One region of the Streptomyces mirabilis genome, then DNA from elsewhere that is predicted to be linked to it. Evidence: riboswitches for the same ligand, from Rfam matches in the RefSeq annotation. Region 1 holds a riboswitch; each other region holds the start of a gene.
The links. A riboswitch is a leader RNA that binds a small molecule or an ion and turns the genes downstream of it on or off. The one in region 1 is predicted to bind cyclic di-AMP.

Region 2: another riboswitch for cyclic di-AMP. It lies ahead of SMIR_RS19700 (M23 family metallopeptidase); the one in region 1 lies ahead of SMIR_RS00835 (M23 family metallopeptidase).
Region 3: another riboswitch for cyclic di-AMP. It lies ahead of SMIR_RS34020 (C40 family peptidase); the one in region 1 lies ahead of SMIR_RS00835 (M23 family metallopeptidase).

The regions. Positions count from the first base shown of each region.
Region 1 is NZ_CP074102.1:189,009-198,974, reverse strand. Features, by position in the region: gene SMIR_RS00855 (helix-turn-helix domain-containing protein) at 1-334, shown strand, start outside; gene SMIR_RS00850 (DUF6126 family protein) at 403-519, shown strand; gene SMIR_RS00845 (tyrosine-protein phosphatase) at 543-1,340, opposite strand; gene SMIR_RS00840 (alpha-galactosidase) at 1,523-3,592, shown strand; cyclic di-AMP (ydaO/yuaA leader) riboswitch at 3,894-4,052, shown strand; gene SMIR_RS00835 (M23 family metallopeptidase) at 4,055-5,035, shown strand; gene SMIR_RS00830 (class I SAM-dependent methyltransferase) at 5,547-6,338, opposite strand; gene SMIR_RS00825 (ISL3 family transposase) at 6,432-7,745, opposite strand; partial or broken gene SMIR_RS44230 (rhamnogalacturonan endolyase family protein) at 7,629-8,054, shown strand; partial or broken gene SMIR_RS00815 (DUF6250 domain-containing protein) at 8,670-9,387, shown strand; gene SMIR_RS00810 (SGNH/GDSL hydrolase family protein) at 9,531-9,966, shown strand, end outside.
Region 2 is NZ_CP074102.1:4,437,725-4,447,690, reverse strand. Features, by position in the region: gene lhgD (L-2-hydroxyglutarate dehydrogenase) at 1-296, shown strand, start outside; gene trmB (tRNA (guanosine(46)-N7)-methyltransferase TrmB) at 469-1,308, shown strand; gene SMIR_RS19710 (PrsW family intramembrane metalloprotease) at 1,376-2,773, shown strand; gene SMIR_RS19705 (aldo/keto reductase) at 2,777-3,721, opposite strand; gene SMIR_RS19700 (M23 family metallopeptidase) at 3,780-4,817, opposite strand; cyclic di-AMP (ydaO/yuaA leader) riboswitch at 4,829-4,986, opposite strand; gene SMIR_RS19695 (PP2C family protein-serine/threonine phosphatase) at 5,243-6,340, opposite strand; gene SMIR_RS19690 (hypothetical protein) at 6,535-6,726, opposite strand; tRNA gene SMIR_RS19685 (tRNA-Met) at 6,893-6,966, opposite strand; gene SMIR_RS19680 (dihydrofolate reductase family protein) at 7,040-8,182, opposite strand; gene SMIR_RS19675 (MarR family winged helix-turn-helix transcriptional regulator) at 8,255-8,758, shown strand; gene SMIR_RS19670 (GTP cyclohydrolase II) at 8,965-9,591, shown strand; tRNA gene SMIR_RS19665 (tRNA-Lys) at 9,664-9,736, opposite strand; gene SMIR_RS19660 (amino acid permease) at 9,846-9,966, opposite strand, start outside.
Region 3 is NZ_CP074102.1:7,673,110-7,683,075, reverse strand. Features, by position in the region: gene SMIR_RS34030 (ATP-dependent Clp protease proteolytic subunit) at 1-259, shown strand, start outside; gene SMIR_RS34025 (hypothetical protein) at 267-572, shown strand; cyclic di-AMP (ydaO/yuaA leader) riboswitch at 950-1,104, shown strand; gene SMIR_RS34020 (C40 family peptidase) at 1,108-1,581, shown strand; gene SMIR_RS34015 (DUF6328 family protein) at 1,673-2,194, shown strand; gene SMIR_RS44990 (hypothetical protein) at 2,191-2,430, shown strand; gene SMIR_RS34005 (ATP-binding protein) at 2,439-2,897, opposite strand; gene SMIR_RS34000 (helix-turn-helix domain-containing protein) at 3,110-3,967, shown strand; gene SMIR_RS33995 (DUF397 domain-containing protein) at 3,980-4,204, shown strand; gene bioF (8-amino-7-oxononanoate synthase) at 4,161-5,321, opposite strand; gene bioB (biotin synthase BioB) at 5,508-6,713, shown strand; gene bioA (adenosylmethionine--8-amino-7-oxononanoate transaminase) at 6,706-8,004, shown strand; gene bioD (dethiobiotin synthase) at 8,006-8,731, shown strand; gene SMIR_RS33970 (helix-turn-helix transcriptional regulator) at 8,797-9,966, opposite strand, start outside.

The DNA of each region.
Region 1 (9,966 bases):
GACCTACTGGCAGGCCGGTGCCCCGGGCCGCGGAATGCAGGCCCTGCGGGTGCACGTCCCCTACGGCTCGCAGGGCGACATCGTGCGCGTCCACCCCGGCGAGGAGTGGCTCTACGTCCTTCAGGGGCGGCTGCGGCTGCGCCTCGGGGACACCGCCCAGGTGCTCGCGCCCGGGGACAGCGCGCACTTCGACTCGCTGACCCCGCACCGCATCGCGGCCGCCGATCAGTCGGGGGCCGAACTCCTCTTCGTACACACCCTGCTGCAGAGCCCCACCGCCGCGCTGTGCCTCGGCCCGGCGGCAGGGCACCCGACCATGGGAGAGCTGTCATGACGGAATCCACGGAATACACGCAACCCACGGAGCCCACGGAATCCGCCGCCCCCGTCACTCGGCGGCGCATGGTCGAGAAGTTCCCCCGCGCCCTGTGGGTACGCCTCATCATCTACATCGCCGTCGGCCACCTCTTCGCGGCCTTCATCTATCTGCTGTTCGAGCTGGGCGGGCAGAACCAGTAGCCCAGGGTTCAGTCCCTCGGGGTTCAGTCCAGCAGGCGCTCGCGCAGCCGCTCCCGCTGCTCGGGCGTGACCCCCAGCCCCCGCTCCAGGTAGGGGGCGATGCCACCCCAGGTATCCTCGATCGTCTCGAAGGCCGCGGTCAGATACTCGGCGCGGGCGTCGAACAGAGGGCTGAGCAGCTCCATGACCTCGGGGGAGCGGGCCGTTTCCGAGGAGCCGTTGCGGCGCACCTTGTAGCGACGGTGCGTCGCGTTCGACTCCAGGTAGTCCGCCACGATCGCGTCGCGTTCGACGTCGAGGGCGAGGAGTGTCACGGCTATGGAGAGGCCCGCGCGGTCCTTGCCCGCCGCGCAGTGCATCAGCGCGGGCACGCTGTCCTCGGCCAGCGCGTGCAGCACGTGCGAGTGCTCGGCCGTGCGCTCCTTGACGATCGTGCGGTAGGAACCGATCATCCGGTTCGCCGCCTTGCCGTCGCCGAGGTGCCCGCGCAGCTGTTCCACGTCGCCGTCGCGGACCATCTTCCAGAACTCGCTGCCGTCGGCAGGGTCGGTGAGCGGAAGGTTCACGTTCCGTACACCCGGCAGCTCGACGTCCGGCCCCTCCAGCTTCTGGTCCGAGGCATTGCGGAAGTCGAAGATCGTGTGCAGCCCGAGGGAGGAGAGGAAGGTGGCGTCCTCGTCCGTGGCGTGCGCGAGATGACCACTGCGGAACAGCTGTCCGTAGCGCACCCGCCGGCCGTCCACGGTGGGCAGGCCGCCCACGTCTCGGAAGTTGCGCACTCCGGCCAGCTCCGGCTCGGTCGACGGGACCTGCTGCGTCACGGGGGCTCCTCCCATTGGACCGCCGGCGCTGCTCGGCGACGCTCGCCGACGGGAATCGCGCTTTCGACGATACGACATGGGTTCCTCAGGCAATGAAGTTGTCCACAGCCGTTGCCTCCCGAGTGAGACGCCGTTGATGATGTTGGTGATTGAGTGCGGATGTTCGAATCTGTGAGGGTTTGATGATCGAAATCGGCGGAGATGGTCGTACGTGGCTTCTTTCGGGTCCGGCCAGCAGCTACGCACTGCGGCTGACCGACCTCGACGAACTGCTCCACCTCCACTGGGGGCCACGGATCACCCTCGCCGACGCCGAGTCGCTGGCCGCCCTGCCCGGCCCGCCGTACCGGCCCTTCGAGTCCCGGCTCGACGGGCGCGAGGAGTATCCCGTCGAGGGCGGCCCCCGCTTCGTACGTCCGGCGCTGTCCGTGCGGACGCAGGAGCGGCGCGGCACCGAATGGCGTTTCGAGGCGTACGAGGCCGACGGTGACGAACTGCGGCTGCGCTTCGCGGACGACGGGCTCGGCATCACCCTGCACTACCGGATGCGCGGCGACGTCGTCGAGCGCTGGGTGACCCTGGCCAACGAAGGGCCCTCCCTGGAGCTGCTGCGCGCGGACTCCGCGACCTGGACGCTGCCGGAGCGCGACGGCTGGCGGCTCTCCCAGCTGCACGGGCGGTGGGCGGCCGAGTCCCGGCTCGCGCGCTCCCCCCTCACCTTCGGTGAGAAGGTCATCGGCAGCCGCCGCGGGCACACCGGGCACCAGCACCTGCCGTGGGTCGCGCTGGACAGCGGGGCGAGTGAGGAGAGCGGCGAGGTCTACGGGTGCGCGCTCGGCTGGTCGGGCTCTTGGCGGATCTGCGTGGCCCAACTCCCCGACGCGCGCGTGCAGATCTCCGGCGGCGCGGGGTACGACGACTCCGGACTGTTGCGTCTGGAGCCGGGGGAGTCGTTCACCACCCCCGTCTTCGCGGGGCTGTGGAGCGACGACGGCTTCGGCGCGGCAAGCCGGACGTGGCACGCGTACCAGCGCGCGTACGTGATCCCGGACGCGGATCAGGACCGGCCGGTGCTCTTCAACTCCTGGGAGGCCACCCACTTCGACATCTCCCAGGAGCGGCAGCGGGAGCTGGCCCGACGGGCCGCGGCGATGGGCGTCGAACTGTTCGTCGTCGACGACGGCTGGTTCGGGGCACGGACGAGCGACCGCGCCGGGCTCGGCGACTGGACCCCCAACCCGGACCGCTTCCCGCAGGGACTGAAGCCCCTCGCCGACGACGTGCACGCGCTCGGCATGCAGTTCGGGATCTGGGTCGAGCCGGAGATGGTCAATCCTGACAGCGAGCTGTACCGCGCGCACCCCGACTGGGTGCAGTTCCAGCCGGGGCGGACCAGGACGGAGTTCCGCAACCAGCTCGTACTCAACCTCGCCCGCCCGGACGTCCAGGAGCACCTGTGGGAGCAGCTCGACAGTCTGCTCTCGAGCGCCCCGATCGACTATGTGAAGTGGGACTTCAACCGCTGCTTCACGGACGCCGGTTGGCCCGGCGAGCCGTACCCCCAGAAGCTGTGGGTCGAGCACGTGGAGGCCCTGTACGGACTCCTGGACCGGCTGCGCGCCGAGCACCCCGGGGTCGCCTTCGAGTCCTGCTCGGGCGGTGGCGGCCGGATCGACCTCGGGGTCATGGCGCGTACGGACCAGGTGTGGACCTCCGACAACACCGACCCGCTCGACCGGCTCGCCATCCAGCACGGCTTCAGCCAGATCCACCCGGCCCGGATCATGGCCGCCTGGGTCACGGACAGCCCGAACGCGCAGCTCAACGGGCGGATCAGCGCGCTGCGCTTCCGGTTCGTGAGCGCCATGGCCGGGGTCCTCGGGGTCGGCGGTGACCTGGCCGACTGGAGCGAGGCGGAGCTCGTCGAGGCGCGGGAGTGGGTGGACCTCTACAAGGAGATCCGGCCGGTCGTGCAGCGCGGCGACCTCTACCGGCTGCGGCCTCCGGAGGGCGGACTGAGCGCCGTGCAGTACGTCCGCGGCGACGAGACCGTCGTCCTCGCCCTGCTCCAGGCCCAGCACCACGGCGAGCCGGTCGCCCCGCTCCGGCTACGCGGGCTGGATCCGAGCGCCGCGTACGAATGCCGCGAAACGGGCGAAGTGCACCGAGGTGCGGTGCTGTTGCATCACGGGTTGCGGGCGGGGCTGCGCGGGGACTTCGATGCGGCAGTTATCCGGCTGCGTCGCATGTGAGTGTTCTGTCCGTATTGATGCCTTCATTCCAACTGGCCCTGGAATGAAGGACCGTGGTGCGACGTGCGTGAGCAGCGTCATATTCGTGACGATGCGTTGCGGTCCCGCTTTCTCGATCCGCCCGAATTTCCGGGCGGTTTGAGGGACGGGGGAGATCATTGTCCACGGAGGGTGACCGGCATTCCGGCATGGATCAAGAGAGGCATGCGCACAGAAAAGCCATATGGTTGGCGATGCGCCCCCATCTCGCTTACGTTCGCCCTCAATCCGGACGGACGCCCAATCCTGCCGCCGCCCGGTATCCGCACACCCACCGGTAATCGGCAGGAGCGGGGGACCCACAGGTACCACGCCTGTTCCGGTCTCCGGAACGGCTAGGGGTATAGCCGCGCAGCCGCGTGGCCGGGCATCTCCAGCCCGCACCCGACAGCTCACCTCGCAGGCGCCGGAGAGGAATTCTTCATGCCCGCGAAGGGTAAGCACCGCCGTCCCAAGTCCCAGCGCTTCTCCCGCTCGATCGCCGTGGCCGGAACCGGTGGCGCCGCGCTCGCGCTGCCGCTGATGGGGGCCGCCGGTGCCCATGCCGTGACGCCGACAGCCGCGGTTTCGTCCACTCCGGAAAAGACCGCGACGATTTCCGGCGCGACAGTTTCCGAAAAGTCCGCGACAGTTTCGGAAAAGACCGCGACGGCCTCCACGGCCGCGACGAAGACCTATTCGGTGAAGGCCGGCGACTGGCTCGCCAAGATCGCCGAGCGGCAGCATCTCAGCGGCGGGTGGCAGAAGCTCTACTCCGACAACCGCCAGGCCATCGGCGGCGACCCCTCGCTGATCCACCCCGGCCTGAAGCTCACGATCGGCGAGAAGGCCGCGTCGACCGACGACACCAAGCCGTCGGTCAAGTCGTCCACGCAGTCGTCCGCCAAGACGTCCACGCGGTCGTCGGCGCAGCCGGCCACCGAGTCGTCCAGCGCGGCGGACGCGCCCAAGAGCCAGGCCGCGGCCACCCAGGCCACCGGCACCGCCGACAACACCGGTTACACCCTGCCGGTCGAGGGCGCCACCATCGGTACCGGCTACAGGGTCGCCGGCAGCATGTGGTCCAGCGGCTACCACACCGGCGTGGACTTCGTGGTCCCGACCGGCACCACCATCAAGGCCGTCGCCGCCGGCACCGTCGTCTCGGCCGGCTGGGGCGGCGCGTACGGCAACCAGGTCGTCATCCAGCACGCCGACGGCCGGTACTCGCAGTACGCCCACATGTCCGCCCTGTCGGTCTCGGCGGGCCAGACCGTGACCGAGGGCCAGCAGATCGGTCTCTCAGGCGCGACCGGCAACGTCACCGGTCCGCATCTGCACTTCGAGATCCGCACCACCCCGAACTACGGCTCGGACGTGGACCCGGTCGCGTACCTGCGCTCGCACGGTGTCGCCGTCGGCTGACGCCCGCCGCGCCTTTCACGACCTTCGAGGGCCGGACCTCTGCGATCGCGGAGGTCCGGCCCTCGGTGTTTCTCCACGCGTCCCGGCGTGGTCATTTCATGATCGGCACATTGCGGTCTTGTGGCACCGGCGCACGAGGTGTCGACACGGTGCGGGAGTGACTCCACAGTGATCTCCGTAAGTGCTTTCTGTGTCTTCGGCGACGGCATCGCGGCCGTCGTCGCCACCGCAAGGAGCACGTCATCCTGAGACCTCGAAGACTCGGCGTCGTCACCGCCGCCGCGCTGCAGGCCGGACTGGTCGGCGCGCCCTCGCACGCCACCGAACAGCATCCGCCGCCGCGCCGGATCGTGGAGAACCTGGACCGCGGCCTGGTCGCCGTCCCCTCCGGCAAGGGCACCTTCCTGAGGCGGCGGTTACTGGCTCAGCGAAGTTAGTGGGGGTCGGGCTGGCACAGCACTCCACTTGGCCATTCGGAGACACGGTCGTCTCGGCCGGCCCCACGGCTGGGTCAGCCCGGCTTGACCGCCAGCGTCGCAAAATAGTTCGACATGTATTGAGCGGATGCGTTGGATTGGTGCGGCGCTTCCGCGAAGCCGGTGAGGACGAACCCCGCGGCGAGTTGCCCGCCGATCTGGTCGGTGAGGGTGTGGCTGTATTCAAGAGCGGCATCCGCGCCGAACTTCGTGGTGCGTTCCTCGGCGGAGTACTGCGTGACATCGCTGTAGGGCAGCTTGTGCACGACGATCAGCTCGCCGCGCTCGTCGAGCGCCTCGTGGTCGAACAAGTACACATCAGGGTTGAGGAAGCCCACGAGCAGAGTTCCGCCCGGTCGCAGGACGCGGAAGCACTCACGCCACACCGGTGCCAAGTCTGGTACGAATAGGTTAGAGACCGGATGGAATACGACGTCGAATGTTGCGTCGCCGAAGGCGCTGAGGTCGCGCATGTCGCCTAGGACGGTGCGCAGCTCGAGTCCGTCGCGCGCCGCCACCATCTGGTCCTGGCCGAGCTGGCGGGGTGAGTTGTCGAATACGGTGACCCGCGCCCCTGCGGCGGCGAGGATCGGACCCTGCTGGCCACCGCCGGAGGCCAGGCACAACACGTCCTTGCCGGTCAGGTCCGTCGGCAGCCAGGAGCGGTCGACTGGCTCACGCCCGATGAGAACAATCGACCAGTCGCCCATGCGGGCGCGCTCGACATCCTCAGCACTCACCGGCCTCGACCACTCGTTGCCCTCTTGGACATACTTGTCCCAGGCTGCCCGATTGTGGGCAACGGGGTCGACAACAATGTCCTGCACGTTTAACTCCCTGCTACAGCCAAGCGGACACCTGCGGTACTGACAGTTCGGTGCCGCCAGCCAACACGATTGCAGGGTGCGGGCTCAACGAAATTAGCGGGCATCGAGGTGTCCACGGGCTCGACGGGTGGTCGCGCAGCGGGTGCGTAAGCGCTGGTTGCCGGGGTTGCGGAAGCCGTAGGCGTCGCGGGCGATGGTCTTGATGACCCGGTTGGTGCCTTCGGAGCCGGCGTTGGTGATCCCAGTGTGCAGGAACGCAAGGATCTCTGGCCACCATGTCTCGACGGTTGTGGCTAGGCGCTGCAGTTCGGGAAGGTCGGCGTCGGCGCATCGGCGGTAGAACCGGTACAGCAGATCGCGGACCTGTTCCCGGTCTGGGCGGGTCCGGGCGGTGGCAAGCAGGTCCAGGAGGTCTTCCTTGGCGTTCCACGCAACGGTGATCGGCGCGCCGATCACCCTGGGCAGGTTGGACAGCTCGTCGAGGAGAGCGTCGACGTGCTCGCCGCGCATCCGGGCGGCGGAGCGGGTGAGCCGGTTGCGCAGTTCCCACTCGCGGTTGCCCTTGCGGCCGCGCCGGCCGCGATGGGTCACGGTGACCCGGCGGCGGACCTCGGTGAGGGTCTGGTTCGCCAGCTGCACCAGGTGGAAGTCGTCCACGATCAGGGTGGCCTGCGGCAGGACCCGGCTGATCGCCGACTTGAAGATCGTGCACATGTCGATCGCGACGTACTGGACTGCGTCGCGCCAGGCTTGGTCGCGGTCGGCCAGCCAGTCGATGACCGCCTGGGCGGTGCGGCCTTCGACCTGCCCGAGCAGGTCCTGCTTGCCGGACAGGTCGACGAAGCCGACGTGCCAACGGTCCACGGCGGTCGGCCAGATCCCGGTGGCCTCGTCGGGGATCCATCTCGGCCGGCCTCGGCGGATCTCGTCGATACCGAGCGCCTGCACCGGCTCGGGCTGGGCCGGCAGCACCGCCCGGGCGTGACTGGTGAACGCCGCCGCAACGACCGGCCAGGAGAGCGCATGGTCGCGGGCCGCCTGGGCGACCGTGCGGCCCTGATCGGCCACCGCCGCCCCGGCCGCAGTCCGTAATCGTGTGGTTAGCCGCTTACGTGACGGTACTGGCGGGACCGACTCGGTGAACGAGCGACGCCGGCACGCCAGCTCGTCGCAGCGCCAGCGGCGCTTGGCCCACACCAGCCGCGGTCGGCGGCCACCGACCGACAGGTCACGCGGCCGGGTCACCCGCCGGCCCTTCGACCGCCGCGCCCGGGTGCCGCAGTCTGGGCAGTGGCGTGCCAGCTCATCAGCAGTGACCAGGTACACCACCGGCCCGTCGGTGTCGTCGGCAACCCCGACCACGGCCAGGCCGTCAAGGCCCAACAACCGCGTCGTATCGTTTGCCACGTCCGTAGCTCTTCTGTTGTGATCATCTTGCTTCGACAACAACATGATCTACGAGAGCTGCGGGCATCTATCAGTCAGGGTCCACAGTGGAACCCCGTCCGGCGCTCAAACCCCCACCAATTTCGAAGAGCCCGGTTACTCGGCACGGAGTACGCACGGTACGGGGACGCGATCGCGTTCGACGTGTACAAGGGCGGACGGCGGCTCAACCGGGCGCCGGTCACCCGCTCGACCACATACCAGGACGACAGCCCGGCGGCACCCGGCACGTACAGCGTGCGTGCCGTCGTCAACGGCCATGAGCTGAAGCAGAGTTCGGCGGCGCTCGACTTCGCGAAGGGCTATGCCGAGATTCCGCTGGCAGCCGCCGACGGATACACCGTGCAACACGCCTGGCCCGGCGACCTCGACGGCGACGGCCGCTACGAACTCGTCGTCAGCCGACTCGCGCGGACCCGTGACAAGCCCGACCTCCTGGAGGCATACACGCTCACCGGCGCGCGGCTGTGGCGCGTCGACATCGGTCCGGGCTCGTACACGCAGGTCGGCGGGAACGGCGCCGACGACCCCGCGCCCGCCGCGATCAGCGGCTCGACGGCGATCGGCGGCTACCGCAACGGCGACAACGTCACCGTGTACGACCTCGACGGCGACGGCGAGGCCGAGGTGCTGGTGGACACGGCCGACGGGACCACCTTCGCGGAGGGTGCGAAGGTGACCGCCGACTCGCCCGCCAACCAGGTCATTTCGGTGATCGACGGTGAGACGGCGTATCTACACGCTCGCCCAGAACCCCGGCCACCGCCTCGGCTGGACCGTGCGCGGCTATCTCCAGTCGACGTACACGGACTATTACCCGGGCACCGGGACCCGGCGGGTGCCGAAGCCCGCCATCACCACCGCCGCTCGCACGGAAGGAACCTCATGACCACCCGCAGAGCCTTCGCGACCCTCGCCGCCGGTGCCGCGCTGTCGACGCTCGTGCCGGCCACCACCGCGAGCGCCTCGCCGCGTCACCGTCGCGGCCGGCTCATCGCCCACGACGGCTTCCGCCACGGCCTCGGCCAGTGGGTCACCGAACTGCAGGACGGCGGCACGGTCAGCGCCTCGCGCGGCGTCCTGGAGATCGACGTACCGAGCGGTGCGACGGTCTGGTTCAAACAGAGGCTCGAAGGGCCCTACGTCATCGAGTACACCGCCACACCCGTCTCCGAGGGCGGTGTCAACGACCGGGTCTCCGACCTCAACAACTTCTGGAACGCCGTCGACGTCCGTTCCCCGAACGACCTCTTCGCCACGCCGCGCGGCGGCGCCCTGGCCGAATACGACTACCTGAAGACGTACTACGTCGGATACGGCGCCAACACCAACACGACCACGCGGCTGCGCCGGTACGTGGGGGAGCCGGGCGTCCGCCCGCTCGTCTACGACTACACGGAAGCCGCTGCTCATGGCCAACGGGCCCAACCGTGTCCGGATCGTCTCGGACGGCTCCACGGTCCGCTGGTGGGACAACGGACGGCTGGTCTTCGACTACGGCGACCCGGAGCCGTACACGAGCGGGCACTTCGCGTTCCGGACCACATGGAGCCACTTCCGGATCGAGGACTTCCAGGTGTGGCGGCTGTTCAACCACTCCTGAGAGGGCCTTATTCCGGGTTCACCGACACTTTACGAGTGGCTTATCTCACCACCCGTCAACCCCTTCCTACGGTCGCGTAGCTCACATCGAAAGGTGAATCATGGGCCGATGTGGCAGACGATTCGAAGAGTGACAACAGATCAGTGATCGGGTCGTACGTGGCGGTGGGGGACAGCTTCACCGAAGGCGTCGGAGACCTCGGCCCCGACGGGGCTTTCGTCGGGTGGGCCGACCGGTTCGCGGTGCTTCTCGCCGACCGGCGGCCCGAAGGCGACTTCACCTACACGAACCTCGCCGTACGCGGAAAGCTGCTCGACCAGATCGTCGAGGACCAGCTCAGGAGCGCCAAGGAACTCGCCCCCGACCTGGTCTCCTTCTGCGCGGGCGGCAACGACATCATCCGGCCGGGCACCGACCCCGACGAGGTTGCCGAGCGCTTCGAGCGCGCGGTCGCCGACCTCACCTCCGCCGTCGGCACCGTCATGGTGACGACCGGCTTCGACACCCGTACCGTGCCCGTGCTGAAGCATCTGCGCGGCAAGATCGCCACGTACAACGGGCACGTACGCGCCATCGCGG
Region 2 (9,966 bases), 4.2 Mb from region 1:
GGCGGCACTGGCGGTACGGGGCGGGTGAGCTGCGGCGGTCGGTGTCCAAGGCGGCGTTCACCGGCGCGGTGCGGCGGCTGCTGCCGGCGGTGACGCCGGACGACCTGATCCCGGCCTCGGCGGGTGTCCGGGCCCAGGCCGTCCTGAGGGACGGCACCCTGGTGGACGACTTCCTCATCGAGGAGGGCCCGCGGACCGTACACGTCCTGAACGCGCCGTCGCCCGCCGCCACGGCGTCGCTCCCTATCGGGCGTGAGATCGCGCGCAGGGCGCTGGGGGTGCTGGCGGGGACGTGACGGGGTGACGGGCCGGGCCCGGTGGGTTCTTCGTCCGCGGGCCGGTGGGGGCTGGTCGCGCAGTTCCCCGCGCCCCTGAAAGCCCCGGTCGGCCGGTGTAACAGAGCTCGCGCCCTTGGCGGGGGTGAGGGGGCAGGAGGCTGCTCCCGGGGCGCCGTAAAATCGCTTCACTGTGTCTGACTCCATTGACTCCCCCGAAGAGCCCCGGTCCAGCTCCGTCGCCGGAGGTGAGCCCTATCGGCGTGCCCGGGCCAAGGGGGAGCCCCGGTTCCCCGATGGTCCGAAGGCCGACCCCGCCGGATCGCACTTCGAGCGGCGCATCCGGAGTTTCCAGCCGCGGCGCAGCCGGGTCACCACGGGCCAGGCGGACGCGCTGCAGCGGCTGTGGCCCAAGTGGGGGCTCGACATCGACGGGCAGCGGGTGATCGATCTCTCCGAGTTGTTCGGGGGCGAGCGGCCCGTCGTGCTGGAGATCGGGTTCGGGATGGGCGAGGCCACCGCGCGGATGGCGGCGGAGGACCCGAAGACGGGGATCCTTGCCGTCGACGTGCACACGCCGGGGCAGGGCAACCTGCTCAATCTCGCGGACCAGAACGGGCTCACCAATGTCCGCGTCGGCAACGGCGACGCGATCATTCTGCTCAGGGAGATGCTCACGCCGGATTCCCTGAGCGGGCTGCGCGTGTTCTTTCCCGATCCATGGCCCAAGAAGCGGCACCACAAGCGGCGGCTGATCCAGCCGGAGTTCCTCAGCCTCGCCGCGACCCGCCTCAGGCCCGGCGCCCTCGTGCACTGCGCGACCGACTGGGAGCCGTATGCCGAGCAGATGCTGGAAGTGCTGAGCGCACACCCGGACTTCGAGAACACCCAGCCGGACGGCGGTTACGCGCCTCGTCCGGACTTCCGGCCGCTGACCCGTTTCGAGGGTCAGGGACTGGAGAAGGGTCATGTGGTGAACGACCTCCTGTTCCGGCGCGTACAGCACCGAGACCAGGACACATCCGGCGACTGAAGACCCGCGGACGAACACCACCAGGCGCCGTCGCGGGCAGCGCCCCTCCCTCGTTAGGGTCAATGCCGTGGCCACCTTCCCCCCGTACCCGACGTCTCCCGGCGGTCCCACCGGTGGGCCGGCCGACGGTGCGCTGCGGCACGCGCACTGGTGGCAGCGGAAGTGGGTGCGCTACGGCGCGCTGATCACCCTGCTCGCGCTCTCCGGCCTCGTCATCCTGGCCCTGGTCCGCCAACAGACCGGCACCGAGGGTTTCCTGGTCGGGCTCGGCCTCGCCGTGCTGCCCGTGCCGCTCCTCGTCGCCGCGTTCCGCTGGCTGGACCGGGTGGAGCCCGGCCCCTGGCGCAACCTGCTCTTCGCCTTCGCGTGGGGCGCCTGCGCGGCGGCGCTGATAGCGATCGTCGCCAACAGTTTCGCGACCAAATGGATAGCGACCGCCACCGCCGACCCGACCAGCGCCGACACCCTCGGCGCGACCGTCATAGCGCCGATCGTGGAGGAGTCCGCGAAAGCCGCCGCCGTGCTCCTGGTGTTCCTCTTCCGCCGCCGGGACTTCACGGGGATCGTCGACGGGGTCGTCATAGCCGGAGTCACCGCCACCGGCTTCGCCTTCACCGAGAACATCCTCTATCTCGGCACCGCCTTCGGCACGGACCAGCTCAACGGTGACCGCGGCCTGGCCTCCGTCACCGCCGCCACCTTCTTCGTCCGCGTCGTGATGTCGCCCTTCGCGCACCCCCTGTTCACCGTGCTCACCGGCATCGGCTTCGGCATCGCGGCCCTGTCCGCCGAGCGCCAGCACGTGCGCCGCGTCCTGCTGCCCCTGACCGGACTGCTGCTCGCGATGGGCATGCACTCCACGTGGAACGGCTCGTCGAACTTCGGGGAGTACGGCTTCTACGCGGTGTACGGGGCGTTCATGGTGCCCGCGTTCGGCCTGCTCACCTTCCTCGTCATCTGGACGCGGCAGCGGGAGCTGAAGACCGTACGGACCGAACTTCCGGCGTACGCGGCGGCCGGGTGGCTCACCCCGCCCGAGCCGTACGTGCTCGGCTCGATGCGGGCGCGGCGGCTGGCCCGCGAGTACGCCGCCCACCACTTCGGCAAGGCGGCGGCGCGCTCGGTCGCGCAGTACGAGGCCTACGCGACCTCGCTGGCGTTTCTGCGGCACCGGGGGCGCAGTGGCCGCGCCAACGCCGACTTCGTCGTACGGGAGCGGGAGTTGCTGCACGAGCTGTGGCGCCGCCGGGAGGTCGCCCGCCCCTCCCTCGCGTACGCGGCCCACACGGCGGCCCCGGCCCTACCCGTGCCGCCTCAGGTACCGCCGCCGTGGCCCGGGTACGGCTACGCGCCGGTGCCCGGCCAGGCGAACCCCGCCGGCGCGCCCCCGTACCCCACCGGTGCGACGACGCCGTATCCCGCCCCGGCGACGCCGTACCCCGCGTACAACCCCTACCAGTCGTAGACCTCAGGCGGACGCTTCCGTCAGCCTGGCCACCTCCGCGTCCGTCAGGGTCAGGTCGGCGACCGCCAGCAGGGCCGGCAACTGCTCGACCGTCCGGGCGGAGGCGATGGGCGCCGCGACCGTCGGCCGGGCGGCGAGCCAGGCGAGGGCGACCGTGGCGACCTCGGCGTCATGGGCCCCGGCGACCTCGTCGAGAGCGGCCAGGACGCGGATGCCGCGCTCGGTGTCGAGGTGCTTGCCTGCGCCCTCGGCCCGCGCGGAGTCGACGGTCGTACCCGGGCGGTACTTGCCGGTGAGGAAGCCGGACGCGAGCGCGAAGTACGGGACGGCGGCCAGGCCGGTCCGGGAGGCGACCTCCTGGAGCGGGCCCTCGTAGGTGTCGCGCGAGACGAGGTTGTAGTGGGGCTGGAGGGCGACGTATCGCGCGAGGCCCTCGCGGTCGGAGAACTCCACGGACTCCGCGAGCCGCTCGGCGGAGATGTTGGAGGCGGCGATCTCCCGGACCTTGCCGGCCCGCACCAGTTCGTCCAGCGCGCCGATGATCTCCTCGACCGGCACCGAGGTGTCGTCGAAGTGGGTGTAGTAGAGGTCGATGTAGTCCGTGCCGAGGCGGCGCAGCGAGGCGTCGGCGGCGGCCCTGATGTTCGTCGCGGACAGGCCCTTGTACTCGGGGTGGGTGCTGACCTTGGTGGCGAGGACCACGTCGGAGCGGTTGCCGCGCGCGGCGAACCACTTGCCGATGATCGTCTCCGACTCACCGCCCGTGTGGCCGGCGATCCACGCGGAGTAGCCGTCGGCGGTGTCGACGAAGTTGCCGCCCCCGGCCGTGTACGCGTCGAGCACGGCGAAGGACTGCGCCTCGTCGGCTGTCCAGCCGAAGACGTTGCCGCCGAGGGAGAGCGGGAAGACCTCGAGGTCGGAGGAGCCGAGCTTGCGGAGAGAAGTCATGCTTTATTTCAGCAGCCGTACCGGACTGCCGTATTCCGCACACGGCCCCCGGGAACGATCAGGGGTTGATGCCCTTGCTCTGCAGCCACGCCATCGGGTCGATCGCGCTGCCGCCGCCCGGGTGAACCTCCAGGTGCAGATGCGGCCCGGTCACGTTGCCGGTCGCGCCCACGCGCCCGATGACGTCGCCGGTGGCCACCTTCTGCCCCACGCTGACGCTGATGGACGACTGGTGGCAGAACCACAGCTCCGTGCCGTCGTCGAGGGTGAGGATGGTGCGGTAGCCGTACGAGCCGGCCCAGCCCGCCTCCGTGATCGTGCCGCTGTGGATGGCCTTGATCAGCGTGCCGGTGGGGGCCGCGAAGTCGAGGCCGGTGTGGTACCCGGAGGACCACATGGAACCGGCGTCACCGAAGCGGGAGGTCAGGGTGTACGAGGAGGTGGGCAGCGAGTAGCTCTTGGCGAGCTCGGCGAGGCGCGCGGCCTCGGCCTTCTGCTTGGCGTCCTCGTCCGCCTTCTTCTTGGCGGCGGCGACCTTGGCCTCGGCGTCGTCCTTCTGCTTGGCGGCCAGCGCGACCGCCTTCTTCGCCGCGGCGGACTCGGCTGCGGCCTGGGCCGCCTTGTCGACCTGGTCCTGCTGCGACTCGGCCTGCAGGATGATGCGGGCGCGCAGTGCCTCGCCCGCGTCCTTGTTGCCCTGCGCGGCGTCGGCGCTGGTCACACCGGCGCTGGTGAGCGGGGTGGCGGAGCCCTTCGGCGTGCTGGAACCGCCGTCGGATATCAGCGCCTTGGCGGACTGGGTGACCGAGGAGAGATCGGGCAGCGAGATGGACACCGGCGGCTTGCCGGGCGCCGCGGTGGCCATGCCGCCCGCGCCGACGGCGGCGATGACGCCGACGCCCAGGACCGTGGAGCTGCGGGCGAGTCCCCCGCCGCGCTGCTTGGAGACGCGGTGCCGGCCGCGGAGGGGACGGAGCGAATCCTCGGTCGGGTTCCACTCCTCCCAGGGGCCCTCGTCCTTGCCGTAGGCGTAGCCAAAAGTCTGGGTCTCGTTCGGCGGGAACGAAGTGGGCTGGGCGGGCCGGTTGGACGCCACGTGGGCGTGCTCCTTTCCTTCCTTCTCGCCTACCGGGTTAGCTGACGGGTTCGGAGCAGGAAGGTCTCCTACGCGCGTCAACCCACGGTGTCTCCACCGTGAAAGACGCTCGATTCACCCCAAGTTGGTGGTTCCCCGGTTCCCTTGCGGGATTCGGCGCGTGCGCACGGAGCCGACTCTTGTGACGGCTGGGACGACCGCGCTGCGTTATCGAACGTTAATAGACACGGGTACCGGATTCCAAGCTGTTCGTACTGATCATTAACCACTTTTGGCCAGGACTTACCGACCATGAGCGGCGGAAATCGGGCGAGTTGGCCGCACCCTTCTACCCGGCGGTTATGTGACAGTGCGTCAGTTGTTATGCGGAGGGGCATCGGCCGATCACCCCTCGTGACAACGATCAAGAACGCCCCTTCCCGTGACTACGGCCGCCGTACGGCGAGCAGTGCCATGTCGTCGGTCAGTGCTCCGCCCGTGTGCCGCCGGACCTCCTCCGAAAGGGTGGCCAGCAGGACGTCGGGGCCGGGGAAGGTCCGTCCGGCCAGGCGCGCGGCCGGATCGTAGAAGCGCCCCTGCGCGTCGCGGGCCTCGGACAGTCCGTCCGTGTGGAAGAGGAGCGTGGCCCCGTGCGGGAACTCCGCCTCCTGCGCACGGTCCGGCCAGCTGCCCAACTCACCCATGCCGAGCGGCAGTGCGGGGTGCGCGGCTGCGAGCGTGACCAGCGTTCCGTCCGCGTGCAGGAGCAGCGGCGGCGGGTGGCCGCGGTTGACGAACCGTACGAGGCCGCCCTCGTGCGTGATCTCCGCGAGGACGGCGGTGGTGAACCCCTCGAAGGCGTCGAGGCCCTTGCGCCGGATGCCCTCGCGGGCCAGCGCCCGCTCCAGCCGCTGCGCGACCGCCTCCGGCGTGGCCTCCTGCTCGGCCGCCTCCCGGAACGCCCCGATGAGCACCGCGACGGCGGCCACCGCTTCCATGCCCTTCCCGCGTACGTCGCCCACCGCCAGCCGTACGCCGTGCGGGGAGTCCTGCACCGCGTACAGGTCGCCGCCGATGAACGCGCCCGCCTGCGCGGCCTCGTAGCGCGCCGCGACGTCGAGGCCGCCGATCCGCCGGTCGGGTTCCGGCAGGACGGCACGCTGGGCCGCCTCGGCGATCCGGTGGGCCGAGGCGAGTCGTTCGTCGGTGCGACGGACGAGGATGTTGATGAGCACGGCCAGCACGCCGACGGTCGCCACGGTGGCGACCTCCGTGAGCGCGTCCACCTTGGAGACGATGCCGAGCCGGATGTGGATCGTGAGCACCGAGACGAGCGCCGCGATGCCGGTGAGCACGGTGCCGCGCAGCGAGAAGAGCGGGGCGGCCACGAGCGGCGCGGCCGTGAAGAGGGGGCCCGCGGTGAAGGCCATCGGGGTGAAGTAGTCGTAGAACGCGCCGACCAGGATGAGCAGCGCGGGCAGCACCCGGACGAGGTTTCGCGCGCAGGAGATCCGGCTCAGGTCCGCCTCGGCCGGGCGGGGCATCGGCTCGTCCCCCAGCCCCGGATCAGGCACGGGGTCCCCGGGCAATCGCCCACCGGACCGGTCGTACGGCCAGTCGTTCGGCTCGTCGTTCGGCTCCTCGGCCCGCTGCACGCCTCCTTGCTGCTGCCCCACCCGTCCAGGCTTCCCGGCGCGGGGGCGGGGGGCGAGTGGTGAGGGGCCGACCGGGGGATGCGTCAGTCCGAGCCCGACCACCGGACGCCGCCCGCTCCGCCGTGCCCGTGGTGGTGCCCGGCCGGGGCGACGACGGTCCCGCCGTCCGGCACGAAGCCATGACCGCCGTGGCAGACCCCGAAGAACAGCGCGCACGCGGCGAGCAGCAGCGCGAACGCCGGCGCGCACCGGACCAGCCACCGAGGACGACTCATAGTGAGCGGAAGACTACAGAAAGTCGGGTCGGCAGGGAAAACCGGGGCGGGACGGCAAACGGGAAAGCCGGGCGGGAGGAAACCCGGACGGCAAGAAATCTGGGACGGCAGACGGGAAAAACCAAGGGCCGGAACTCGTTTCCGAGTTCCGGCCCTTGGCCTTCAGTAGCGGGGACAGGATTTGAACCTGCGACCTCTGGGTTATGAGCCCAGCGAGCTACCGAGCTGCTCCACCCCGCGTCGTTGAAATTAGTGTACGCCATCCGCGGGGCCCGATTCACCAGGCTTTTCGCGGACGCCCGCGAGGCCGCCCCTACCCGGCCGCGAGAAGGTGCCGATTGGGCGCCACGGCCTGCTCCTCGAACTCCGGCAGTACGACGACATCCGCCCCCGCGGCCACGAGCAGACCGTTCCCGTCGGCCCCCGTCACGAACGTGTCGGGCTCGCGCCACGCGGTGACCACCCGCCGTACACCCGCGTCGAGGATCAGCCGCGCACAGGGCGCGGGCCGGGACGCCCTCCGCGCGCAGGGTTCCAGGCTGCTGTACACGGTGGCGGAGCGCAGCCGCGGATCCGCGGCATCGATCTTCGCGAGCGCCGCCTCCTCGGCGTGCACGACGGGGTCGTCGCCCTCCCGCGAGTGCCCGCGCGCCAGCTCGGTGCCGTCGGCCGCCACCACCACCGCCCCCACACTGAACGCCGTCTCCGAGGGCGGGCACAGCGCCGCCAGCTCGCAGGCGACGCCCAGCCAGTGCCGGTCCGCGGCGGAGGCGAGAGCGCCCGCCCCGGGTGCGGTGGGGACGTAGCGGACGAGGACGACGTCCCCGACCGGCCGTGTCTCCACCAGCAGCATCCGGCCCGGCGGATATCCCCCGGGTCCGAACAGCCGTGGCGCGTCCGGCTCCCCCACGAAGAGCGGCGCGACGGCGAGCTGCAGCTCGTCCGCCAGCCCCTGCGCCATCAGCTGGGTGTGCACGCGCCCCCCGCCCTCGACCATGAGCCGCCGCACCCCGCGTACGTCGTGGAGGTGTTCGAGCACGACGCGCCAGTCCAATTCGGCGCCGGTCGGGACCACGGCGACGTCCAGTCCGCGCAGGGCGTCGGTGGCGCGTCCGGCACCCTTGTCCGTCGTGTAGACGACCTTCTCGCCGCCCGTGTGCCAGAACTGGGCGTCCGGGTCGAGGTCGCCGGAGCCGCTGACGGTGACCTTCAGCGGGTACTCCGGGCGTCCTGCGGCGATCCGCGCCGCCCGGCGCTCGGCGGAGTTGACCAGCAGCCGGGGGTTGTCCGCGCGGATGGTGCCGGCGCCGATCAGGATCGCGTCGCTGGACGCCCGCACCTCGTCGACCCGGTCGAAGTCGGCCGGGCCCGAGAGCAGCAGGCGGTCGGGGCCGGTGTCGTCCAGGAAGCCGTCGAGGGAGACGGCGGCGGACAACAGGACATAGGGGTGGGGCATGGGGCGCACTCTCCAGCTCCGAGCGCAGGGCTCCTAGTGGTTCAAGTTTTAAACAATACCTAGACTGGCGGCATGACGACCCGCTGGCTCTCCCCCGCCGAGCAGCGCGCCTGGCGCGCGTACAACGCCGCCACCTCGCTCCTGGAGGACACGATCGACCGGCAACTCCAGGCCGAGACCGGCATGCCCCACCTTTACTACTCCATCCTGGCCATGCTGTCCGAGGCACCGGACCGGCGGCTGCGGATGACCGACCTCGCCGAGATCCTGAAGATCACCCGCAGTCGGCTGACGTACGGCGTCACCCGGCTGGCGAACGACGGCCTGGTGCGCCGGGAGGGCTGCCACAGCGACAAGCGCACCCAGGTCGCGGTCCTCACGGACGAGGGCATGGACGTTCTGGAGCGGGCGGCGCCGGGTCACGCGGAGCAGGTCATGAGGGCGGTCTTCGACCGGCTGACCCCGGAGCAGGTGGGACAACTGGAGGAGATCTGCGGGGCCATCACCCGCGGCATCCAGGGGGAGAATCCCGGGGCCTGCGGGGAAGATCTGCCATGGCGACGGCGTTCTTCGTGAGTCGGCGACGGCGTTCCTCGTAGTCGGCGACGACATTCCTCGCGAGCCGTACGACAGCACTCTTCGTGAGCCGTACGACACGGAATCGAGCAAAGCCGTTGCTTGAACTTTAAAGCACCGTGTACTGTCTGCCTCCGAGGCAGTGCTTCAAAACTGAAGCACCACCGGCACAACTCGCACCACACCCGCTGGACCGGAGAGACAACATGCGCGATTTCCCCACCGCCACGGTGCGCACCCGCGTCACTGTGCCCCTGCGTTTCGGCGACGGCTACTCGGTCGACGCGGAGTTGGTCACCTTCCACGGCCTCGCCGACGACAAGGAGCACCTCGCCGTCGTGCTCGGCAAGCCCGGCGCGACCCCGCTGGTGCGGCTCCACTCCGAATGCCTGACCGGTGACGTCTTCGGCTCGGCCCGCTGCGACTGCGGCCCGCAGCTGCGCGAGGCGGTGGAGCAGATCGCGGAGCGCGGCGGAGTGCTCCTGTACCTCCGTCAGGAGGGCCGCGGCATCGGCCTCTACAACAAGCTCGACGCGTACGCCCTCCAGGACCAGGGCCTCGACACATACGCCGCAAACGCCGCGCTCGGTCTGCCCGAGGACGGCCGCGACTACACGGCGGCGGCCCAGATGCTCCAGGCCCTCGGCATCGACGACCTGGACCTGCTCTCCAACAACCCGGACAAGGCCGAGCAGCTGCGCGACCTCGGCGTCACGGTCTCCCACCGTGTCCCGACGGGCGTCTTCACCACCGCCCACAACGTGCGCTACCTGCGCGCCAAGGTCCTCCAGACCCAGCACACGCTCCCCCTGCCGGAACTCACGGCGGGCTGAGCCATCGGGCCCCACACTCCCCAAGCACACCGAAGCCCCAGGTCAGATTCCCTCTGACCTGGGGCTTTTCGGTAGACCCTGTGGGACTCGAACCCACAACCAATGGATTAAAAGTCCACTGCTCTGCCAATTGAGCTAAGGGTCCACACGCCGGCCCGGATCGATCCCGTGCCGATGCATCCCCGAGCATAGCCGGACGAGGCCAGGACTCCGATCGGGTATCGGCGTCCCGGCCACGCCAACAGCGAACAGCCCTATGGATCAACCGGTTCGGGCGCTTCCTTGCGCGCCGCCACGCGGGCGACCGTGCGGGCGTGGTCGGGGTTGAGGAACCAGTGGCGGGCCGAGGCCAGCCACCAGGTCGCGGCGAAGCCG
Region 3 (9,966 bases), 7.5 Mb from region 1:
TGCCGAGCCGGTACAGGGACAGGCGAGCGATCTGGCCCTCCAGGCCGAGGAGTTGATGCGCACTCGGAGGCTGCTGGAGGACATGCTCGTACGGCACACGGGGCAGAGTCCTGAACAGGTCGCCGCCGACATCGAGCGGGACAAGATCCTGGACGCACAGGCCGCGTTGGCGTACGGACTGGTGGACGGGATCATCCCCAGCCGCAAGACCTCGCGCACCGCGCCCGGTGCGAGGAACGCCACACCCGACGCGAGGTGATCCGCCGATGGTGCCCGAACTGCCCCCGCTGCCCGCGCTGACGCGAGCCGAGGCCGAGTTGATCGACCGTTACCTCGACGTGGTCGACCTGCTCGGCCGCATCAACCCGGCCAGGCCCGGAGACACCTACCGCGGGCTGCGCGCCGCCCAGGCGTTGGTCGCCAAGGCCGGCGAGCTGCGGGACGCCCTCGCGCTGATGCACCAGCGCGGCGAGAGCGAGGTGCACGCGCCGACGCTGGCACAGGCCCTGCGCGTCCTCGACGGCGAGCGACGGGCGGCCCGCGTCACTCTGCCGCCCGACGCCGACAATTGACACATCCACACCCGGGCCGCCGTGCGCGCCGAGTCGACGAGGCGTCCGGCCTGGGGTTCAAACGGACCAGATGGAGTACCCCCTGATGGAGTAGTCACAGGTCCCTTCGAGGAACCCGAAAAGTTGCGCAACGCGCGTAGCGGAAAGGCGGAATGAGACGCTCCGGTGCAGGTACGAGCGTCGTAGGTGTCCCCAACATCGCCCGAACAGAGGGTCGTCCACCCGAACGGGTGAGTGGTGAGTAACCCCACAAATCGCCGATTCCGCTCGGATTTTCCGACTGCCATGCGTGAAGATCCCTTCCGACGACAAGCCCCCGCCACAGCGGCGGGGCGGTCCGGGCGGACGCCGAGTCCTGCCGCTGCCCGGATGACCGGTCGACAGAAGTGCATCGGCAGGAGTGGAGGACCCAGCAAGACGGGTCGCCGGAGAGATCCGGGCGGTCCTTGGGGTGAAGCCGCGCAAGCGGCCGGGCTACTTCGCCAGCCCGAATCCGACAGGTCATCCTTCACAGGCGGCTGACGAAGGGTTGCGCATGACTGCGCTCAATCGTGTCCCGTCGATGTGGACCCGGGCCGGTACGGCCTCGGCGCTCACTCTCGCCGCCGTGGGCGGCAGCCTTGTGGTTCCTGGCGTCGCATCCGACGCCGAAGCGGCCACCTTGGCGACGAAGGCACTTCAGGTCGCGGCTTCCAAGAAGGGCTCCCCGTACCAGTACGGTGCCGCCGGGCCACGCCGCTTCGACTGCTCCGGGCTCACGCTCTACTCGTACAAGAAGGCGGGCAAGACGCTGCCTCGTACGGCCGCGGCGCAGTACAACAAGACACACCACATCTCCGCGTCCCACCGCAAGGCCGGAGACCTGGTGTTCTTCCACTCGGGCCGGAACGTGTACCACGTCGGCATCTACGCCGGGAAGGGAAAGATCTGGCACTCCCCGAAGACCGGGGAGGTCGTGAAGCTGCAGAAGATCTGGACGAAGAGCGTCTGGTACGGCCGGGTCAGCTGACCTGCCCGAGGGGGTGCCGCCGGCCGGCACCCCCTCGGGGTCCCACCCCCCCCGGGGCGTGAAAAGTGGACGGACCGGTTACTCGTTCATCATGGCTGAACGACCTCCCCCCGAGGAACGGAACGAGACGCCCCTCGAGCGTGCCGATCGCAACTTCGGCGAGCTGCTCCAGGAGCTGCGCGTCACGCAGACCGGTGTGCAGATCCTCTTCGCGTTCCTGCTGACGCTGGCGTTCACCCCGCGCTTCCCGTCCCTCGACACGGTGCAGCGCGCCACGTACGTCACCACGCTCCTGCTGGCCGTGGTGGCCGCCGCGCTCTTCACGGCGCCGGCCGCACTGCACAGGTCGCTGTTCCGGCAGGGCGCGAAGCCGACCATCGTGCGGGTCTCCTCCGTCCTGGCCACGATCGGGATGGGCGTGCTCATGCTGGCGCTGACGGGATCGGTGCTGCTCGTCGTGGACGTGGCACTGGGACGCGCCGCCGGGATCGCCTCGGGCGCGGGCACCCTGCTCGTCTGCGTGGCACTGTGGGGCGTCCTGCCCCGCGTGGTGCAACGTACGGTCGTCAGCGCGGCAACGGCTCCGAAAGAAGCACCGGACCGAGAACCGTGAGCGCGCTCCCCGTGACCGCCTCCAGGGCACGGCCCGCACGGCCGGCGGACGCGGGTGAGCGGCTCGTGGTCCGGGCGCGCCGGACCCTCGACGCACTGGAGCAGGCCCGGCATGAACTCGCGGGCCTCGCGGGCGGCACCCTGCCGCTCGGCACCTTCCAGACGGCGGGCCGGGCCTTCCGGGCCCTGCTGCGCGGCGCCTTCGAACGCGCCGGGCAGCGCAGACACGACAACTGAGCCGCTCCTCAGGGCTCTTGTGGGCCGCCGGCCGTCACCGGCTGGGCCGGCACCGTCCAGGGCAGGTCGATGGCAACCGTCTTGCCGCCCTCGCGGGTGGGCCGGACGACGAGTCTGCCGCCGCACTCGGCGGTCAGCCAGCGGATGATCACCATGCCGCGCCCGTTGTCCTGCTGGACGGCGGCAGGCAGACGTTTCGGAAAGCGCGGATGGCTGTCGGTGACGCCGATCCGCAGGTGTTCGTCTCGGTCGAGCCTGACGTCCACGGTGAAGGTGGGCGACTGGCCGAAAGTGTGCTGGACGGCGTTGGTGGCTAGTTCTGACACGATCAGGCGTACGGTGTCCGCGACTTCCGCGTCGCACGGCAGGCCCCATTCGGCCAGCACATCGGCGACGAAATTCCGGGCCGCGGAGACCGAGGCGGGATCGCTCGGCAGAGTGACGGATGCTTCCTGGTGATCTGCCATGGCGACGTCGTCCTTTTCCCACGGGACCGGAGTCCGACACGGAGCGGATGGTTCGAGTACGGTCCCGGACTGGTGCTTCGCGCCAGACTGCCATCACGGGGCCGGTCACGGGTGCGATCCACCGAGATATGCATATATCTGTCGCTCGATGCGGTGAACTCTGCGACGGCGGAGCGTATTTGGGCGGCCCGGAAGGAGTAAGGAGTACGGCCATGCAGCACGGTCCCGCGGTGCGCCGCCGCAAGCTCGGTGCCGAACTGCGCGCGCTGCGCGCCGGTGTGGGCCTCACCAGTGGTGAGGCGGCCCGTCTCGTCGGCTGGCACCAGTCGAAGGTGAGCCGCATCGAGACCGGTATCAGTGGGGTGAAACCGGCCGACGTGGAGCGCCTGTTGGACGCCTACGCCGTCACGGAGCCCGAGTTACGGGAGCTCCTGGTCGGCCTCGCGGGCTCCGAGGGCAATGGACGCCACCACTGGTGGCACGCCTACCGCGGGGTCCTGCCGCCCGCGTACCGCGACTTCATCAGTCTGGAGTCCCAGGCCAGCGGGATGCGCACGCTGGAGACCTCGGTGGTACCCGGACTGCTCCAAACACCCGAGTACGCGCGGGAGGTGACCCGGGTCGCCGTCGGCGGCCTGGAGGACGACAAGCTCGACGCACTCGTCGAGGTGCGCCTCGCCCGGCAGGACGTCCTGCGTTCGAATCCCCCGCTGGAACTGACCGCGGTCCTGGACGAGGCCGTGTTAAAACGCGAGGTCGGCGGCCCGGAGGTGATGGCTCGGCAACTGGAGCGACTGCGGGAGGCGGCAACCCTGCCTCAAGTGCGGCTTCAGGTACTGCCGTTCGCCGCGGGAGCCCATATCGGCGTCACCGGGCCTTTCGTTATCTTCTCATTTCCGAACACAACTGATCTGGATGTGGTTGTTCTCGACCACTTGACGAGTAGCCTCTATCTCGAACGGAAAGAAGACCTTCAGGCCTACACCGAGGCCTTCAACGCCCTTCAGTTCCACGCCCTTTCACCCGAGGACTCGTTGGACTACATCGCCGGGATAGGTGACGGCGCGTAAGGAGGCACCCCCATGACTGCACTGCCTCGGTACGTACGTTCCAGTACTTCACTCCGCCACGTGCGATGGCTGCGCAGCAGCCGCAGTACGGGAATGAACAACTGCGTCGAGACGGCCCGACCCGGCCCAGGACCCTGGGCCGGACTGGTCGCGGTGCGCGATTCCAAGAACAAGGCGGGCCCCGCCCTGCTGTTCACTCCCGCCAGTTGGGAGGGCTTTGTCGCCGGACTGAGCTGATCACGCCGACGGCGTGCTCGATCTGCGCGTCGGTGAGGTCCGCGCGAGCGGTCAGCCGCAGCCGTGAGATGCCGTCCGGCACGGACGGGGGGCGGAAGCAGCCGACGGCGAGTCCCGCCTCGCGGCAGTCGGCGGCCCACCGCAGGGCCTGTTCGGGGGACGGCGCGCGCACGGAGACCACGGCGGCGTCCGGTCGTACGGCTTCCAGGCCCTCGGCGGTCAGCCGGGTGTGCAGCGCCGTCGCCACCTCACGGGCCCGGGCGGCGCGCTCCGGCTCACGGCGCAGCAGCCTGAGCGCCGCGAGGGCCGCGCCCGCCGCCGCGGGCGCGAGACCGGTGTCGAAGATGAAGGTGCGCGCCGCGTTGACCAGGTGGTCGATGACCGCGGCGGGACCCAGGACGGCGCCGCCCTGGCTGCCGAACGACTTGGAGAGCGTGGCGGTCACGACCACGTCCGGGGCACCCGCGAGCCCCGCGGCCTGCGGGGCGCCCCGGCCGCCGTCGCCCAGGACGCCCAGCCCGTGCGCGTCGTCGACGAGCAGCGCCGCGCCGTGCTCGCGGCAGGCGGTGGCGAGTGCGGCCAGCGGGGCCGCGTCGCCGTCCACCGAGAAGACCGTGTCGGACACGGCGACGGCGGGACCCTCGTGCGTGCCCAGCGCCTTGCGCACGGCTTCGGGGTCGGCGTGCGCCACGACCTGGGTCGCACCCCGGGCGAGCCGGCAGCCGTCGATGAGGGAGGCGTGGTTGCCCGCGTCCGAGACGACCAGCGAGCCGTGCGGCGCGAGCGTGGTCACGGCGGCGAGGTTGGCCGCGTAGCCGGAGGAGAGGACGAGCGCGGACTCGAAGCCGCAGAAGTCGGCAAGCTCGCGTTCGAGTTCGCCGTGAAGTTCGGTCGTGCCGGAGACGAGCCGCGAGCCGGTCGCGCCGGCGCCCCAGCGGCGGGCGGCCGCCGCGGCGGCCTCCGTGATCTCGGGGTGGCGGGCCAGCCCGAGGTAGTCGTTGCTCGCCAGATCGAGAAGGGGTGAGTCGGCGGCGCGGGGGCGCAGGGTACGGACGAGTCCGGCCTGGCGACGCTGGTACGCCTGCTCGTCGATCCACGCGAACGGCGATCCGGCCATGCTGGTGCCTCCGGGCCCTGGGAGTGGTCGTGAGGGGGTCATGAAGGTGGTCGTTTTGTAGGCAGTGCACAGACCCTAGCGGGACGACGCGGCGCCCATGATGTGGCAATACCCACACGTCGAACCGTCTCTGTTGTGCAAACTCTCCTTGGCCGCAGCGGCTCGCATACGTCAGGATCGGATCTCATGGACCTGCTGAACACGCTGGTGGACAAGGGGCTTCGGCGCGAGCTGCCGACCCGTGACGAGGCGCTGGCCGTGCTGGCCACGTCCGACGACGACGTGCTCGACGTGGTGGCCGCGGCCGGAAAAGTCCGCCGGCACTGGTTCGGCCGTCGAGTGAAACTCAACTATCTGGTCAATCTGAAGTCCGGTCTGTGCCCCGAGGACTGCTCGTACTGCTCGCAGCGCCTCGGTTCCAAGGCCGACATCCTCAAGTACACCTGGCTCAAGCCCGACCAGGCCTCGCAGGCCGCGGCGGCCGGGCTTGCCGGGGGCGCCAAGCGGGTCTGCCTGGTGGCCAGCGGCCGCGGTCCGACGGACCGTGACGTGGACCGGGTCTCCGACACCATCAAGGCGATCAAGGACCAGAACGAGAACGTCGAGGTGTGCGCCTGCCTCGGCCTGCTCTCCGACGGCCAGGCCGAGCGGCTGCGCGAGGCGGGCGCGGACGCCTACAACCACAACCTGAACACGTCCGAGGGGACGTACGGGGACATCACGACCACGCACACGTACGCCGACCGGGTGGACACGGTCCACAAGGCGCACGCGGCCGGTCTGTCGGCCTGCTCGGGTCTGATCGCGGGCATGGGTGAGTCGGACGAGGACCTCGTCGACGTCGTCTACTCGCTGCGCGAGCTCGACCCTGACTCCGTTCCGGTGAACTTCCTGATCCCCTTCGAGGGCACCCCGCTCGCCAAGGAGTGGAACCTCACCCCGCAGCGGTGCCTGCGCATCCTGGCCATGGTCCGTTTCGTCTGCCCGGACGTGGAGGTCCGCATCGCGGGCGGCCGCGAGGTCCACCTCCGGACGATGCAGCCGCTCGCCCTGAACCTGGCCAACTCGATCTTCCTCGGCGACTACCTCACCAGCGAGGGCCAGGCGGGCAGGGCCGACCTGGAGATGATCGCGGACGCCGGCTTCGAGGTGGAGGGCGCGGGCGAGGTGACCCTGCCGGAGCACCGCGTGACGGCGGGCGGAGGCTGCGGTGCCCACGCCGAGGCCGGGTGCGGCTCGCACGCGGACGCCGGGTGCGGCTCGCACGAGGGTGGCGGCGTCTGCGGTTCCGTGCAGGTGCAGGCCGAGCAGGAGCAGCCCGCCGAAGCGCGTACGGATCTCGTCGCCGTACGCCGCCGTGGTGCCGGAACGGACCTCGCCCCCAATGCCTGACCTGTCCGAGCCGTCCACGCTGCCGGTGCGGGAACTGCTTGAGCTGGACCGACGGCACGTCTGGCATCCGTACGGCCCCATGCCCGGCCGCCAGGAGCCGCTCGTCGTGGAGTCGGCGAGCGGGGTACGCCTGCGACTGGCGGACGGCTCGGGCGAACTGGTCGACGGCATGTCGTCCTGGTGGTCGGCCATCCACGGCTACAACCACCCGGTCCTCAACGACGCGGCGCGCGACCAGCTGGAGCGCATGAGCCATGTCATGTTCGGCGGGCTCACGCACGAGCCCGCCGTACGGCTGGCGAAGCGCCTGGTCGACATCACGCCCGAGGGCCTGGAGCACGTCTTCCTCGCCGACTCCGGCTCGGTGTCGGTCGAGGTCGCCGTCAAGATGTGCCTCCAGCACTGGCGCTCGCTCGGCCGGCCGGGCAAGCAGCGGCTGCTGACCTGGCGCGGCGGCTACCACGGGGACACCTGGCAGCCGATGTCGGTGTGCGACCCCGAGGGCGGGATGCACGAGCTGTGGCAGGGCGTGCTCCAGCGCCAGGTGTTCGCCGACGCCCCGCCGGTCGAGTACGAGGAGTCGTACGCCGACCATCTGCGCGAGCTGATCGGGCGGCACGCCGACGAGCTCGCCGCGGTGATCGTGGAGCCGGTCGTACAGGGCGCGGGCGGGATGCGGTTCCACTCCCCCGCGTATCTGCGGGTGCTGCGGGAGGCGTGCGACGCGCACGACGTGCTTCTCGTCCTCGACGAGATCGCGACCGGCTTCGGCCGTACGGGCGCTCTGTTCGCCGCGGGGCACGCCGGCGTCACGCCGGACGTGATGTGCGTCGGCAAGGCGCTGACCGGCGGCTATATGACGATGGCGGCGACGCTCTGCACGGCGCGGGTGGCCGAGGGCATCTCACGCGGTGAGGTCCCGGTCCTGGCTCACGGCCCGACCTTCATGGGCAATCCGCTGGCCGCCGCGGTGGCCTGCGCCTCGATCGACCTGCTGCTCGGACAGGACTGGCAGACCGAGGTCAAGCGGATCGAGACGGGTCTGCGGGACGGGCTTGCGGAGGCGTCCTCGCTGCCGGGTGTCCGGGACGTACGTGTCCTGGGCGCGATCGGCGTCGTCCAGCTCGACCACGAGGTCGACATGACGGCGGCCACGGCGGCTGCCGTGCGCGAGGGCGTGTGGCTGCGCCCGTTCCGCGACCTCGTCTACACGATGCCGCCGTACGTCACGGGTGACGCGGACTTGGCACGGATCGCGCGCGCGGTGTGCGCGGCGGCGCGGGAGGGATGACATGGCGGTTCTGGTGATCACGGGGACGGGCACGGAGGTCGGCAAGACGGTCACGACGGCCGCCGTCGCCGCCACGGCCGTCGCGGCCGGACGCTCCGTGGCCGTCCTCAAGCCGGCGCAGACGGGTGTACGCCCGGACGAGCGCGGGGACGCCGACGAGGTGGCCCGGCTCGCGGGCGCCGTGACGACGCTCGAACTGGCCCGCTATCCGGAGCCGCTGGCTCCCGCGACGGCCGCGCGGCGAGCCTCCCTGCCCCCGGTGCGCCCGGTCGCGGTGGCGGAGGCGGCGGCCAAACTGGCCACCGAGCACGACCTCGTGCTGGTCGAGGGAGCGGGCGGTCTCCTCGTCCGCTTCGACGACGAGGGCGGCACGCTGGCGGACGCGGCGAGCCTGCTGGACGCGCCGGTGCTGGTGGCGGCATCAGCGGGCCTCGGCACCCTGAACACCACCGAGCTGACGGCTCGTGAACTGCGGCGCCGTGGTCTTGACTTGGCGGGAATCGTCATCGGCAGCTGGCCCGACTCCCCCGACCTGGCATCGCGTTGCAACCTCGCGGACCTGCCCCTCGTGGCCGAAGCCCCGCTCCTGGGTGCGCTGCCCGCGGGGGCCGGTGCCTACGACGTCACCGACTTCCGTGCGCACGCGCCGAGCTGGCTGGCGCCACGGCTCGGGGGAAGCTGGGATGCGCGCACTTTCCATGCGACGCAGGCAGCAGGCGCCCCCTAGGGGCGCGGGGAACTGCGCGCCCAGCCACAACCGCCCCGCAGCCGACCAACGACACCAACCACCCCTCACCCCTCCCCCAACAACCGCACCAACTCGATCCGCGACCGAATCCCCAACCTCGCGAACACCCCCCGCAGATGGTGATCAATCGTCCGCGGACTGAGTAGCAACCGCGCCGCGATCTCCCGGTTGGTCGCCCCGTCGGCCGCCATGCGCGCAACCATCAACTGCTGCGCGGTGAGGCGGGCTACGAGATCGTCGGCGCCCCGCACCGGGGAGACGGGCTCTCCCAGGACACGGAGTTCGGTCCGCGCCGCCGCCGCACACTGCGGCGAACCGAAGTGCTCGAACGCCTCGAGGGCGCTGTGCAGCCGGTCGCGGGCCTCCGTCCGGTGCCGCAGTCGCCGTAGCGCACCGCCGAACAGCAGCTCCGTGCGGGCGCGTTCGAAGTCACGGGTGCCCGAGGCATGCAGGTCGAGGGCGGTGCGGTAGTGCTCGACGGCCTCCGAGCCGGAGGCGAGCAGGGCCCGGCAGCGGGCGCTGAGTGCCAGGTCGTCGGGGCTGCGCACGGTACGCGCCCAGTGGTCGTAGTCGGCGTGGGCGGCCCGGGCGACCCGCGTCTCGCCGGTGCGGACGGCGGCCTCGACGTAGTGCGGTGTGGCGATGTGACGGATGGCCCGGTGCCCGTGCCCGGGGCCGAATCCGGCGAGGGCGCGCAGCCGGGCCGCGGAGGCGGCGAAGCGGCCGGTGCTCAGGTCGAGGAAGGCGAGCGCGAACAGGGCCAGCGCGGCGGGCAGGCCGAGCCCGCGTGCGAGGGCGTAGGAGCGGGCGGCCTCGGCGCGCTCCCGGCAGACGTCCTCGTCGCCGGTGACCGCGGCGAACATCGCGAGGGCCGCCTGCAGATGGCAGGCCCCGTTGTCCTGGCCGGTGGTGTACGCCTGGCGAAGGGCCTCCAGGGTGGCGGCCTCGGCGGCCCGCGGCCGACCGGTCCAGAAGTCGGCGTACGCCCGGAACTCCATGGCCTGGGGAACGGTGACCCCGTCTCCCCCGGCCCGGGCGGAGGCGGCGGCCCGGACGGTGGCGGTGGCGGCCGCGGTGTGGTCGCCGAGCATGAGCGCCGCGATCCCGGAGTGGATCAGCAGGGTGGGGTCACCCCCGGGACCGCAGCGCCCGGCCGCCGCCTTCAGCAGATCGCGCGCGTCGTCGTACCGGCCCTCGAACGCCGCGGCCAGCCC